DNA from 2 places in the Paenibacillus sp. VCA1 genome. Region 2 is predicted to be linked to the other one. Evidence: predicted binding sites of a transcription regulator. Region 2 holds the regulator's gene; the other holds the start of a gene.
The links. The regulator CtsR, encoded in region 2, represses protease genes until heat stress. The targets are predictions, from matches to a motif close to ATGGTCAATAAAGGTCAAACA.
Positions count from the first base shown of each region.

Region 1: the regulator CtsR is predicted to act here: its motif matches at 3,945-3,965, upstream of clpP (ATP-dependent Clp endopeptidase proteolytic subunit ClpP).

Region 1 is NZ_JAVLSX010000001.1:41,262-49,012, reverse strand. Features, by position in the region: gene RJP21_RS00270 (phosphoglycerate kinase) at 1-1,051, opposite strand, end outside; gene gap (type I glyceraldehyde-3-phosphate dehydrogenase) at 1,313-2,323, opposite strand; gene RJP21_RS00260 (sugar-binding transcriptional regulator) at 2,450-3,490, opposite strand; tRNA gene RJP21_RS00255 (tRNA-Arg) at 3,794-3,868, shown strand; gene clpP (ATP-dependent Clp endopeptidase proteolytic subunit ClpP) at 4,055-4,651, shown strand; gene nrdI (class Ib ribonucleoside-diphosphate reductase assembly flavoprotein NrdI) at 4,937-5,296, shown strand; gene nrdE (class 1b ribonucleoside-diphosphate reductase subunit alpha) at 5,283-7,367, shown strand; gene nrdF (class 1b ribonucleoside-diphosphate reductase subunit beta) at 7,446-7,751, shown strand, end outside.
Region 2 is NZ_JAVLSX010000019.1:204-7,954, reverse strand. Features, by position in the region: gene radA (DNA repair protein RadA) at 1-536, opposite strand, end outside; gene clpC (ATP-dependent protease ATP-binding subunit ClpC) at 811-3,255, opposite strand; gene mcsB (protein-arginine kinase McsB) at 3,323-4,384, opposite strand; gene mcsA (protein-arginine kinase activator protein McsA) at 4,409-4,933, opposite strand; gene RJP21_RS28110 (CtsR family transcriptional regulator) at 4,962-5,423, opposite strand; gene RJP21_RS28105 (GNAT family N-acetyltransferase) at 5,964-7,136, opposite strand; rRNA gene rrf (5S ribosomal RNA) at 7,626-7,742, opposite strand.

The sequences.
Region 1 (7,751 bases), on a different contig from region 2:
CGCCGCCGCCGATGATCGTGTAACCTTCGGTTTGGGCGCAAGCTTCGGCCACTTCACGCGTACCATTGGAGAATGGATCGATTTCGAATACGCCCATCGGTCCGTTCCATACGACAAGCTTGGAGTTTTTAATGATTTCGGCATACTTAGCGCGCGTTTTCGGTCCGATGTCCACGCCTTCCCATTTTTCAGGGATGTTGCCCACTTCCACGATATTCACGTTCGCGTTTGCGCTGAAATCGTCCGCGATGACGATATCGACCGGAAGCAGGAAGTTTTTGCCGAGATCCTTCGCTTTTTGGATAAATCCGAGCGCCACATCCAGTTTCTCATTATCGCACAAAGACATGCCGATTTCATACCCTTGCGCTTTCATGAAGGTATAGGACAGGCCCCCGCCGATCAGCACGTTGTCCGCGATGTTCAGCAGGTTGTTGATGACGTCGATTTTGTCTTTGACCTTCGATCCGCCGATGATGGCCGTGAAAGGACGCTCAGGGTTGGACAAAGCCTTGCCGAGAACGTTCAATTCTTTCTCCATAAGCAGGCCGGATACGGCCGGCAGGTAATGCGCGATGCCTTCTGTGGAAGCATGGGCCCGGTGAGCGGCGCCAAACGCGTCGTTGACGTACAGGTCCGCAAGCTCGGCGAATTGCTTCGCCAGTTCCGGATCGTTTTTCTCTTCCCCAGGGTAGAAACGCACATTTTCGAGCAGTAGCACGTCTCCGTCGTTCATTTTGGCGATTTTGGCTTTAACCGCTTCGCCCACGGCCTCGTCCGCTTTAGCGACCGGTTTGCCGAGAAGCTCAGACAAACGCTCTGCCGCCGGCGTCAAACGCAGGGAATCGACGAACTCTCCTTTCGGACGGCCCAGATGGCTCGCCAGGATGACCTTCGCGCCGCGCTCGATCAAATATTTGATCGTTGGCAGCGTTTCGCGGATCCGCGTGTCGTCCGTAATTTTTCCGTCTTCCAAAGGCACATTGAAGTCCACGCGCACGAATACGCGTTTGCCGGTTACTTCCACATCACGTACAGATTTTTTGTTCATGGTTCGTTCCTCCGTACCCATTTTTTGTTTGTATTCAGGAATTACAGGGGACAAGCTCGTTCGTTTCGGGATTTTTTCAATCCTCTTGTTTTTATCTATCCAAACTCTCCGTCGTCTCTATCCAAATCGTTTTACTTCGTTTATGGGCATGACGCGAAAATCCGAAAGTCGGCTTCCTTCCGGATTTGCCGCATGCAATTTACAAAGAGCGGAAACAAAGGTTCTGTTTCCGCTCCATATATTCCGCTTGACCGGCCGGTCTTACTTAGCCAGTTTTGCGAAGTATGCCAATGTGCGAACCAATTGAGCCGTGTAGGACATTTCGTTGTCGTACCAAGCAACGGTTTTCACCAGTTGTTGGTCGCCTACTGTCAGCACTTTGGTTTGAGTTGCGTCGAAGAGCGAACCGAACGTGATGCCTTTGATATCGGAAGATACGATTTCGTCTTCGGTGTAACCGAAAGTTTCTGGGTCGGACGCTTCTTTCATAGCTGCGTTGACTTCGTCAGCCGTTACTTTTTTGTTCAGAACGGTAACGAGCTCGGTCAGGGAACCTGTTGGTACAGGCACGCGTTGAGCGGCTCCGTCCAGTTTGCCTTGCAGTTCCGGAAGAACCAGACCGATTGCTTTTGCAGCGCCAGTGGAGTTTGGAATGATGTTCTCGGCAGCGGCGCGCGCACGGCGGAAGTCGCCTTTTGGATGCGGAGCGTCCAGGGTGTTTTGGTCGCCGGTGTAAGCATGGATCGTAGTCATCAGACCGGATGCGATGCCGAACTTGTCGTTGAGCGTTTTAGCCATTGGAGCCAGGCAGTTCGTTGTGCAGGAAGCGCCGGAGATGACGGTTTCGGATCCGTCCAGCGTTTCATGGTTGACGTTGTAAACGATCGTTTTCATGTCGCCTGTAGCAGGAGCGGAGATCACGACTTTTTTCGCTCCGCCTTTCAGGTGAAGCTCAGCTTTTTCTTTCGTCGTGAAGAAGCCTGTGCACTCCAGAACGATGTCAACGCCAAGCTCGCCCCAAGGAAGCTCTTCAGGGTTGCGGTTCGCGAGAACTTTAACTTCTTTGCCGTTTACTTTGAAGAAGCCGTCATGAACTTCGATGTCTCCGTCGAATTTGCCTTGCGTCGTGTCATATTTAAGCAAATGAGCCAACATTTTAGCATCAGTCAAGTCGTTGATTGCCACAACTTCGATGCCTTCCACATTTTGAATGCGGCGGAAAGCGAGTCGTCCGATACGTCCAAAACCGTTAATGCCTACTTTTACACTCATTGAATAGTCCTCCCAAAGTTCTTATTTTGTGAATGTTTGCAGGTCGGCCGCAGCCGTCCGAAACATTCATTATTTATTCAAAACAGGCGGGCTTGCGCCTGTGTTGATAACGAAACAATGCCGAGCTTACGATTGCTCATCGATCTGCCTGCAAATCTCGACGGCCGCCGCTTCGTCCGTCACGAGAATATCCTCATGCCCGAACTTCAGCACGGAATGAATGGCGGTCGCCTTGTCTTTCCCGCCGGCAATCCCGATCACGATCTCCGTCCGGATGATGTCCTCCAGCCGGAGGCCCAGCGTAATCATGCGGTGAACAACTTCGCCTTGCTCGTTAAAATAATAGCCGAAAGACTCCGCTACCGCGCCTTCGCGCTGAATCTCCTGCGCCGCGGCCGGATCCAGCCTCCTGCGCCGGGTCATCTCCATCGCGTCGCCGATGCCGTGCACAATGATGCGGCATCGCCGGATGACGTCCACGATTTCCTGAATATTGCGGTCCTGCACCAGCGATTGATATGCGTCATCGCTAAGCAGATCGGGGACATGCAGCAGCCGGTATTGGGCGCCTACGCGTTTGGCCATCGTAGAAGCGATCGTGTTCGCCTGGAATTCCAAGCTTTCGCCAAGTCCGCCCCTAGCCGGAACGAACCAGCTGTTCTTCATCGACGCGGAAGCATGCGGATTGAGCTCTTCCGCTACCGCGGCCAACGTGGAACCTCCCGTGACGGCAACCGTGTCCTCCTGATTCATGACGCCGAGCAGCGCCTTCGCCCCTTCGCGCCCGAGATCGCGCTTCGTCAGCGGCGATGCTTCGCAATCCCCCGGCACGACGACAACCTTTCTCAGGCCGTATGTACGGCGGATTTTCTCGCTCAGCTCATTCAGTCCGAACAGTTCCTCGGCCATCGGGCCCATCTCGTCCAGCAGCTTTCGCCCGGCTTCGCTGATCTTCATGCCGGAGCTTTCAATTTCGATAAGCCCTTGGGCTTTCAATAGATCCGTCTCCGCGCGCAGCACCCGCTCGGTCATATGCAGCGAGGCCGCCAGCGTTCGCCGGCCAATCAGCTCCGAGAGCATGATCTGATGGAGGATGGTGTACCTTGTCTTGAGCACGTCCATGAGATCAGGCAGAAGCTGCTTTTGTATCTCTAATATTCTCCGCATTTGCTCTCCACTCCCGCAACTTCAACTTCCTTCTCTCCTGCCCCTGGCCTTAAAACGTCCCACGGTAACGATTTAAGTCCCACTTATATTCTACTCAATTTCACCCCTTGTTGCAAGTAGTCCACCGTCTATCCTTCACATTATTCTTTCCTCTTATACGGCTTATACGGCGGCGGCAGGCGGCTATCCGACGTTTCAAAATGCCTCTTGCATTTCTGCGCGGCTTATCGTATAATAACACTTGCTGTACGGAATGTACGAGGGATAACCCGCCGCAGTCCGACTGAAGCATGTTTGACATATGCGCCCGTGGTCCAATGGATATGACGCAGGCCTCCGGAGCCTGAGATCGAGGTTCAATTCCTCGCGGGCGCGCCATATTATTAATGAAGCATCTACCATATGTTTAACCTTTAAGACCAAAGCCAATCAACGGCTATTTTTTTTACCCTCGAGTTTGACTTTCTTTGACTTTTTGTTTGAAATTGTTTATCATGGGGTTATTACGGTAACAGTAAGTATAGAATAGTTGCAATTAATCCATTAAATAGGGAGGTTTTCCACGTGAGTTATATACCTATGGTCGTTGAACAAAGCAACCGCGGCGAACGCGCCTACGACATTTATTCCAGACTGTTGAAAGACCGCATTATTTTTCTGGGATCCGATGTCAACGACGTCGTAGCCAATTCGATCATTGCCCAGCTGCTCTTCCTGGCTGCGGAAGATCCCGATAAGGACATCCACCTCTACATCAACAGCCCCGGCGGCTCCATTACGGCCGGCATGGCGATTTTTGATACGATGCAATACATTAAGCCGGATGTGTCCACCATCTGCGTGGGTCTCGCCGCTTCCATGGGCGCGTTCCTGCTGAACGCCGGCGCGAAAGGCAAACGCTACGCGCTGCCGAACAGCGAAATTATGATTCACCAGCCTCTCGGCGGTGCTCAAGGACAAGCAACGGATATCGAAATCCGCGCCCGCCGCATCCTGAAAATGCGCGACACGCTGAACCGCATTCTTGCCGAACGCACGGGACAGCCGCTGGAACGCATCGAACGGGATACCGACCGCGACTACTTCATGAGCGCGCAGGATGCAGCTGAATATGGCATTATCGATAAAGTGCTCGAGCATCCTCCGGTTCAAGGCGTCTAACCACCATATCTAGATATAGCAGCTTCAGGGGCTCCTAAAAGATCTTTTTTGGATCTTTCGGGAGCCCCTTTTTGCCGCGTCACGCCGCCGATTCTACGTACTCTAGCACAACCTTTCTCATAGGCAAATCCTCATTTGTCCATTGACGAACCCAAGATATTGATGTAAAATTCAATTTATCAACTACATATTGATCCAAAACATCATAAATAGCCTATTACGACTTGCATTCATTAAGGTTGCAGCGTCGTTTTTTTTGCAAAGAATCGGTAGGAGTGATAGAGTATGCTGGTTGTCTACGATTCCAAAACGGGGAACGTCAGACGTTTCATAAACAAGCTGAATATGCGGAGCGTTTCGATCGCGGAGAAGGAAGAGATCAACGAGCCTTACGTGCTCGTGACCTATACGACCGGGTTCGGCCAGGTTCCCGAGAAGGTGAAGTCCTTCCTGACCCGCAACAGCAACATGCTGCGCGGCGTATCGGCAAGCGGCAACCGCAACTGGGGTCCCCGTTTTGCCAAAAGCGCGGACACGATCTCCGAGATGTACGATGTTCCGGTCCTCACGAAATTCGAGCTGTCGGGAACAACGCAGGATATAGAAACTTTTGTTGAAAGGGTGCGGAGCATTGAAACATATTGAATTGAACAACGAATTGATGCAGCGGGGGGCTGACGGTTATTTTCAGCTTTCCAAAGACAAAGAAGCGGTCGCAGCCTTTATGGAGGAAGTCGAAAAGGACACGATGAAGTTCGGTTCCCTCCGGGAAAAGCTCGATTACCTGATCGACAACGACTACTACGAAAACGTGTTTGAAAAATACACCTACGAAGAAGTCGAGGCCGTATTTAACCTCACGGCAAGCAGCGACTTCCAGTTCCAGTCCTACATGGCGATTTCGAAGTTCTACAAGGACTACGCGATGAAGACGAACGACAAAACGAAATATCTCGAGCAGTATCCGGACCGGGTCGCCATCGTCGCCCTGCACCTTGGGGACGGGGACAGCGGGAAAGCGCTCCGGATCGCCGAAGCGATGATCGACCAGCGCCTGCAGCCGGCGACGCCGACTTTCCTGAACGCGGGCAAGAGCCGCCGCGGCGAGCTGGTATCCTGTTTCCTTCTGGAAATGGACGATTCCCTCAACTCGATCAACTACGTGCTCGGAACCTGCATGCAGCTGTCCAAAATCGGCGGCGGCGTGGCGGTGAACCTGTCGAAGCTTCGCGGACGCGGAGAGCCGATCAAAGGGGTAGCCGGAGCGGCTAAAGGCATCATGCCCGTGCTCAAACTCATGGAGGATGCCTTTTCTTATGCCGACCAAATGGGTCAGCGCAAAGGATCCGGCGCGGGATACTACAACATTTTCGGCTGGGACGTCATTGAATTCCTGGATTCGAAAAAAATCAACGCCGACGAAAAACTGAGAATCAAAACGTTGTCCATCGGACTCATCATTCCGAACAAATTTTACGAGCTTGCCGCTCAAAACAAGCCGCTTGTCGTATTCGGGCCTTATTCCGTTTACAAGGCCTACGGCAAACACCTGGACGACCTTGATATGGACACGATGTACGACGAGCTCCTCGCCAATGACCAGATCACTAAAAAGACGGTCATGAGCGCGCGCGACATGCTGACGAAGATCGCTTCCACCCAGCTTGAATCCGGTTATCCTTACATCGTGAACAAAACGAACGCCAACCGGGCGCATGCGCTGAAAGATATCGGCCAGATCAAAATGTCGAACCTGTGCACGGAAATCTTCCAGCTGCAGGAGACGTCGGAAATCAACGACTACGGCATCGAAGACGTCATCCGCCGCGACATCAGCTGCAACCTGGCTTCGCTGAACATCGTCAACGTCATGGAGCAGGGAAAAGTGAAGGATTCCGTCCATGTCGGCATCGAAGCGTTGACCGTGGTCAGCGACTTGTCCAAAATCGAAAACGCCCCGGGCGTACAACGCGCCAACCGCGAGCTGCACTCCGTCGGACTTGGGGCCATGAATTTGAACGGTTACTTGGCGAAAAACAAAATCGCCTACGAAAGCGCCGAAGCGAGAGAGTTCGCCAGCACGTTTTTCATGATGATGAACTTCTACTCCATCGAAAAAAGCATGGAAATCGCCCGCGACCGCGGCGAGACATTCAAAGATTTCGAAAAATCCGAATACGCGAAAGGCACTTATTTCGATAAGTACCTCGAGACGGACTTCCGTCCGACGTCTGAACGGGTTCAGCAGCTGTTTGAAGGCATCGAAATCCCGACGCCGGAGGATTGGGCCCGCCTGAAGGAGCAAGTGCAGAAATACGGCTTGTACCATGCCTACCGTTTGGCGATCGCGCCGACGCAAAGCATTTCGTACATCCAGAACGCAACCTCCAGCGTCATGCCGATCGTCGAGCACATCGAAACGCGTACATACGCAAACTCGACGACGTATTATCCGATGCCGTTCTTGAGCGCGGAAACGCAGTGGTATTACAAATCCGCCTATAACATCGACCAGTTCCGCCTGATCGACATGATCGCCGCGATTCAGCAGCACGTGGACCAAGGCATTTCCACCGTCCTGCATGTCAACAGCACCGTGTCGACCCGCGAACTGTCCCGTTTTTACGTATACGCCGCCCAAAAGGGCCTCAAATCGCTTTATTACACCCGGACGAAAAAGCTGTCCATCGAAGAGTGCACAAGCTGCGCTGTCTAAAAATTGATCATACGGCAAGGCAATCGCAGGGACCTCGGGTCCCTCGTTGCCTTCTTAATATAAAGGAGCTATCGCCTAATGAAAGCAGTAAACTGGAACCGGCCGGACGACGATTTTACGTTGATGTTCTGGCAGCAAAACATTATGCAGTTCTGGACCGACGACGAAATCCCGCTGTCCGACGACAAAATGGACTGGATCAAAATGACGGACGACGAGCGCACGGTCTACAAACATGTCCTCGGCGGCTTGACACTGCTTGACACGCTGCAGGGCGGCGTCGGCATGCCGAAGATCCTGGAGCATGTGGAAGGGCTGCAGCGCAAGGCTGTGCTCGGCTTCATGTCGATGATGGAGCAGATCCACGCCAAATCTTACAGCAGC
Region 2 (7,751 bases):
ATGTACACGGTTTGGATGGAGTCGATCACGAGAAACTGAGGCTGAATGCTGTTGATCGCTTCCTCGATCAGATCCATGTTCGTCTCGCAAAGCACGTACAGCTCCGGAGACAACGCCCCGAGCCGATCCGCGCGAAGTTTGGTTTGCCGCACCGATTCCTCGCCGGATATATAGAGAACACGCAGACCGGATGTCGTTAATGCATGCGAGGTTTGCAGCAGCAGCGTCGATTTCCCGATCCCAGGGTCTCCGCCGACCAAAATGAGCGAGCCCGGCACGATCCCGCCGCCAAGGACGCGGTTCAATTCGCCGATACCGGTGTGCACGCGCGCTTCATTGCTGCTCTCTATATCTATGATCGAAAGCGCCTTTTCTTTACTATGAAACAGCGGAGAATTCATTCCCTGCGTTTTAATGACGCTTTCAGTTTCTTCCACCATGGTATTCCAAGCTTGACAACCGGGACATTTACCATACCATTTGGCAGCTTCATAGCCGCATTCCGTGCAATAAAATTTCGTTTTTGTTTTAGCCATGACCTCTCCTTGTTGGTGATGGATTTTGTCTGAATTTGTCGATCACTCAGAAAATTGGCATTATTTTAATTTTACCATTTATTAAGTTTTATCGTAAAGTATTTGCAAAAAGTTTACATGTGTTTCAGAGCGTCTTTCGACGATCTGCAAGAAAAATAGAACGTATGAGCCAAACTTGTACATTCGACATCTAAAAAGGGGATTGACCTGCCGCTCATGATCAGCGGCGAGTCAATCCCCCTACATTAAACCATATTTTTATTTTCTTTTATTCTTAGGACGTTGCCGACACGTTGTCTGCTTTTCTTACCGTCAGTTCGCCGTTTTCTTCATCGATCACAAGCGAATCGCCCTTGGACACTTTGCCCGTCAGAAGCTCTTCGGACAAGCGGTCCTCGATATGCTTCTGAATCGCGCGGCGCAGCGGACGGGCGCCGAAGGCCGGATCGTATCCTTCCTTCGCCAGGAACGCTTTGGCCTTGTCGGTCAGCGTGAAGTCCACGTCGTATTCACGCAGCCGTTTGCGCAGCTCTTCGGCCATCAACGAAACGATTTCGGCGATATGCTTCTCTTCCAGCGAGTGGAAGACGATAATTTCGTCGATCCGGTTCAGGAATTCCGGACGGAAGCTTTTCTTCAGCTCGCCCATCACTTTGTCCTTCATGTTGTTGTAATCGGCGCCGGCATCGTTGACCGCCGTAAATCCGAGCGTGGAGTTCCGTTTGATCGCTTCCGCCCCGACGTTGGAGGTCAGGATGATCAGCGTGTTGCGGAAATCGACCACGCGGCCTTTGGAGTCGGTCAGGCGTCCGTCTTCAAGCACCTGCAGCAGAATATTGAATACTTCAGGATGCGCCTTTTCGATCTCGTCGAGCAGCACTACCGAATACGGCTTGCGGCGCACTTTTTCGGTCAGCTGGCCGCCTTCTTCGTATCCGACGTATCCCGGAGGCGCTCCGACCAGTCTCGACGTGGAGTGTTTCTCCATGTATTCGGACATGTCGATGCGGATTACCGCATTTTCGTCGCCGAACATCGCTTCCGCGAGCGCGCGGGCCAGCTCGGTTTTACCTACCCCGGTAGGACCGAGGAAAATAAACGATCCGATCGGACGTTTCGGATCCTTCAGCCCTGCGCGGGAGCGGCGTACAGCCCGGCTGACAGCCTTGACGGCTTCTTCCTGGCCGATGACGCGCTCATGAAGAATATTCTCCATGTTCAGCAGGCGTTCGGTCTCTTCTTCCTTCAGCTTGCGCACCGGAATTCCGGTCCAGTTCGATACCACTTGCGCGATATCCTCCGGCGTCACCTCGGAGTCGGTGCGGCCTTGTTTTTCTTTCCATTGGTTTTTCGTGGTCTCAAGCTCTTCGCGGATCTTTTGCTCGGTGTCGCGAAGCGCAGCCGCCTTTTCGAATTCCTGGCTTTGCACCGCCGAATCCTTTTCCTTGCGGATGTCTTCGAGGCGGCTTTCCAGCTCTTTCAGATTCGGCGGGATCGTGTACGTGTGCAGCCTTACTTTGGAGCCCGCCTCGTCGATGAGGTCGATCGCTTTATCCGGCAGGAACCGGTCGGAAATGTAGCGGTCAGACAGCTTCACGGCTTCCACGATCGCTTCGTCCGTAATTTTCACGCGGTGATGGGCTTCGTAACGGTCGCGCAGTCCGAACAGGATTTGAATCGCTTCTTCCGGAGAAGGCTGATCCACCATAATCGGCTGGAACCGGCGTTCCAAAGCGGCATCTTTTTCAATGTATTTGCGGTATTCGTCCAGCGTCGTGGCGCCGATGCATTGCAGCTCGCCGCGGGCCAGCGAAGGCTTCAGAATGTTCGAGGCGTCGATGGCGCCTTCCGCGCCGCCTGCGCCGATCAGCGTATGCAGCTCGTCGATGAACAGGATGATATTGCCGGCTTGGCGGATCTCATCCATAATTTTTTTCAAGCGGTCCTCGAATTCGCCGCGGTATTTGGTGCCGGCAACAACCGACCCCATATCCAGCGTCATAACGCGTTTGTCGCGCAGCGTTTCCGGAATTTCGTTGTTGATGATTTTTTGGGCGAGGCCTTCCGCGATCGCGGTTTTACCTACCCCAGGCTCGCCGATCAGCACCGGGTTGTTTTTGGTGCGGCGGCTGAGAACTTGAATGACGCGTTCAATTTCGTTGCTGCGGCCGATCACCGGATCCAGGTTGCCTTCCTTGGCAATGGCCGTTAAGTCGCGGGCCAAAGAGTCCAGCGTCGGCGTGCTGACGTTAGCCTGGGAGCCGTGATGGCTGGATACCGCCTCGCTGCTTCCAAGCAGCTGCAGCACTTGCTGGCGCGCTTTGTTCAGGCTGATGCCCAAATTGTTCAATACGCGGGCCGCAACGCCTTCACCTTCGCGGATCAGTCCGAGCAGGATATGCTCCGTTCCCACGTAGGTATGACCCAGCTTGCGTGCTTCGTCCATGGACAACTCAATGACTTTTTTGGCGCGCGGAGTGTAGGCGATATTGGTCGGCTGCTCCTGCCCTCTGCCGATGAGCGTTTCCACTTCATCCTGGATTTTTTCGAGTCCGAGGCCAAGTCCGATCAATGCCTTCGCGGCAATGCCGTCACCCTCGCGAATCAGCCCGAGCAAAATATGCTCCGTGCCGATGTTGTTATGTCCCAAACGAACGGCTTCCTCCTGAGCGAGTGCCAGCACTTTTTGAGCGCGTTCCGTAAATCTTCCGAACATCATTCTCCTGCACCTCCATGAGTTTGAAATATATCGAATTCTTGTTTGCTTTTCAGTCTAAATCTTCGGCTCAGGCTTTCGCCAGAGTCTCGCGAATCAACCTTGCCCGGTAAATGTCGCGTTCCTCGCTGTTCATGTCGTGGCCGTATTTTTTTTGCAAAAAACCCGGCTGCGTCATAACGTTCAGTTCGTTCATCACCGGAATGGAAGGCCCCTGTACGATCCCCAGGTCAATCCCCAGACGCACGTCCGAGAGCCGCTGACCGGCCTCTTTGGAATCCATGACCTCCGCGTACGATAAAATGCCGTAAGACCGTTTGATCCGGTCCGTGATGCGAAGACGGGAATCGTTCATGAGACGCGTGCGCGCATTTTTCTCGTGTTCGATGATCTGCAGCACGACGCTGTGCAGGTTATCGATGATTTCGTATTCGGTTTGCCCGAGCGTGATCTGGTTGGAGATTTGAAACAGGTTCCCTATTGCTTCGCTGCCCTCGCCGTAAATTCCTCTAACGGTTAAGCCAACTTGGGAGACCGCGGACAAAATCCGGTTAATCTGCTGCGTCATGACAAGCGCCGGCAGATGCATCATCACCGATGCCCTAAGCCCCGTCCCCACGTTGGTCGGACAGCTGGTCAGGTAGCCGCGCTTGTCGTCAAAAGCGTAATCCACCTCGGCCTCGAATTGGTCGTCGATGGCCGTCGCTTTTTCCCACGCCTCGCGGACCTGAAAACCCGGATAAAGACATTGGATGCGAAGATGGTCTTCTTCGTTAATCATGATGCTGACCGACTCATCCTCGCTGATCATGACGGCCCCGTTCTGGGACTCGTTCGCGAGGCTTGGGCTGATCAGGTGTTTTTCGACCAGCACCCTTTTGTCGATCGGCTCGATCTCATCCAGCTTAACGGTATAAAACGTCCCCAAGGACTTGATCGCCTGTGTATCCGCCACTTTGGCCAGCCGATTCAGCACTTCCTCCGACTGCTGGCGCGTTGCCAAGAGGGGAAAGGGCATGTGCTGCAGGTTCCGTGCGATCCGTACCCGGCTGCTGATCACGATATCGGAGTCGCTTGCCGTCCCCCGCATCCATTCGCTCAGCGCTTTCTCGGTAAACCTGAGATTGGGCATCACGCATTCCTCCTTAAGCGTACATTACTGTCCTGCCATTTCTTTTTCAAGCGTTCTGATTCGATCCCGAAGCTGGGCGGCTTCCTCAAATTCCTCCTGCTGAATCCGCCGCTGAAGCTCGAGTTTCAGATCGTCGATTTGACGTTTCAATTGAATCCGGCTGCCGCTTCTTTTCGGTACCTTGCCGACATGGACGGTGTTCCCGTGCACCCTTTTGAACAAAGGATCGAGACGGTCGCCAAAATATTTATAACAGGAGCTGCAGCCGAACCGGCCGATTTTGCTGAACTGGGAATACGTCATTCCGCATTCTTCGCACCGCAGGGATTGGGGCGTTTTGACGCTGCTGGTCATCCCTTTGCCCGCGGAATCAAAATCGAGCAGCCCTGATAGCAAGCTGTGTATCGAGAACCCACCCGACGTACCGGGGAGCATCTCTCCTTTTTCCCTTGCGCAAGTTTCGCAAATGTGGAATTCATTTTTTTCGCCGTTTACGATTTTGGTGAAATGGAGCGTTGCGGGTCTTTTGCCGCATTCTTGGCATAACATATCGCTGTACCTCCTTTTCTCCGTAGACTCATTTGCCTAACAAAGAAATCAGCATCGCCTTCATGATTCTTGCACGCAATTCATCCCTGTACGGAAGTTTGATCATCAAAGCCTCTCTGGAAACGGCTGCCCGCATCATGTTTGCTTCCCGTTTGGTCAGTAACCGGGCCTCCTCCAGCTGGTAAATGAGCCCTTCCGCGACCGTCTGGTCTATGGTATCGCCAATCGTCTGATGCAGATGAGTATGAAGCGCCGAATATTGCGGCAGACTGATACGCCTGATCCGGATGTAACCGCCGCCTCCGCGCTTGCTTTCCACGAGATAACCTTTTTCCAGCGTAAACCGTGTGCTTATGACATAGTTGATTTGGGAAGGTACGCAGGAAAAATGGTCCGCCAAATCGTTGCGCTGTATTTCGATCAACCCGTCGGGACTCTCATGCAAAATACTCTTCAGATATTGTTCAATAACATCAGAGATATTACGCATCGTTCATCCTCCACTTTAGTTCAGGATTTTGCCAAACCAAAACCGGTTTACGGGCAAAATCCCCGTACTGCTATTAGAAAGCCGGTTACAGATGCGCGTCCGATCCCCTTCGGGATATACAACCAAATTAACCAAAGGATCGGTGTGCGAACCGCATAAAATGAACGGCCAACCATGGCTGCATATGATGCAGCGCGGCATGGTTAGTGTAACTTCAGACAATTCAGATCATACATAAACTGTGCGATTCCAACAGGATATGCAAATTTGATCAGCAATTGACTTTGACTTTCTTTGACTATATTATAACACATTCTCGCGTTTTGCCAAGGGGCAAGCCTTAAATTACGCCGCAAACGGTATTTTTCGCCTTTGACTTTTCGAACATCGTTTAATCATCTGATATCATTTTTGACCTTTTTGCTCCATTCCATCCCTTGGGTGCTGAAGAAATTCAGCGTTGGGCGTTTCAAATCGAGCAGATTGTATAAAAAAACTCCCCCGCGGTGCTGCGGGAAAGTCTTGATCAGTAACTATTTTTTAGAAAAAGTCCAGCAAAAATGTCCGGCCGGCAGGGATGACCCGTTCCAACAGCGCAGCAGCCTCCGGATCACCGGCTAATCTGCCCATGTTCACCAATTCGCCGGGACGCTTGTAGCCAAACATCAGCGTTGTCAGCGTTTGAATGTCGCAGCTCAGCTGGGCCGGTTCCCCTTCGTCTTCTTTCGATACGGCAGCATTACCCTCAGGAGAGACGGTAATACGCCAATTCCCTTCGTTCCATGGGGCGTAAGGATCCCGGAGCCGAACCGTCCATGTCTGCTCCTCCCCGGTGCCCTGGAATGCATACGCCTCGATAAAGCCGGCAACATTCACGATTCGGGCCATCCCGAAAGGATGGATTTCCTGCGTAATCCGGGGATCCGCCAGCATATACGTCAATCCGTCGTCCATCGGCATTTGAGCAAGCACGGCTTGTTTGATCATCGAATCATGATTGCAGATAAACGTCCATAAGGCCCTTCTGGATTCTTCCGTCAGCCAGACAAACTCATGCACTTCCATTTCCTGCTTTTCGACTTTATACAATAGGAAACCTTGCGGTTCTCCCGATGCATCGTAAAAGACGGCGGTATGGTCCTCGTCACCCAAAATCGCATGCTTCCACCGGTCCTCGCTCCGAACCATCATACCGTTATACCGGCTCGCGTACGCTTCATAAATCCGGTTCAAAACGGGAATATCCTTGACGTCGCGGCGAACGGTTCCTTCGGTCACCTGCTTGGCGGGGAGCTTCTCGGTCGGAATGACGTACTTTTTATAATCGTTGAACATTTCCCAGCCGTATTTACGGTAAAACGCAAATGAAAACGGATGCAGCATGGACAGCAGCTTGCCCGATTCGTTCATGACCTTAAGAGAGTGCGTAAGCAGCTGTTTAACCAGCCCTTGCCTGCGGTTTTCCGGCCATGTAGCTACCCCCGCAACCCCGGACATCGGCATCTTTCTGCCATTGACGAAAATGTCCACGTTCAGCAAGCCCAGCTTGGCGCTTAAACGTCCATCCTCGTCAAAAATGCCCCACGTATTCTCGGGCTTAAACCGTTTTCTGGCTTTTTCCTTTTCCTCCGCGGTCACCCGGTATTGGAAGGCATATTCGCCCAGTTCCATCGAGGCATCGAATTCCTCGGGTTTCAATGTTCTGATTTCCATCCCATTTCACCTCGCCTATGTATTCGAAAAGCTTTTAATGAACAAATCATTAGCAAATAGCTGTGGATTACACATCGAGTATGTCAAACGGGCATGGCAAAGTCAATGAATTACCCACAAGATTTGGGATGCAAAATGCAAAAACGGTCTTTAATGGTCAAAACCGAAGCTACACCTGTGAATGTTGGGGATGAATTTGTGAATTTGTGGACGAAATTTCGAGCAAAATGGAGGATGCATGTGCACGGATGGGATAAGTTTGTGTACAAAATTGAAATTGCGGCGGCATTGCCAATCATGCTGTGGATGATCCGGCATGATCCGCGTTCATCCACAGCCAACCCTGGACAATGTGAACGAAAATGTGTTTGAAAGTGTGGGGTTGAGCGATCATGCCGCGTGTTATCCACTGTTATTTAATCATGCAATTTTATTATTCACAGCAAAATAAAAAAACCACCGTCGATTATACATCAACAGTGGTCCTTCGCTTGGCGGCGTCCTACTCTCCCAGGACCCTTCGGTCCAAGTACCATCGGCGCTGGAGGGCTTAACGGTCGTGTTCGGGATGGGTACGCGTGGAACCCCTCCGCCATCGCCACCAAACAGGATTTT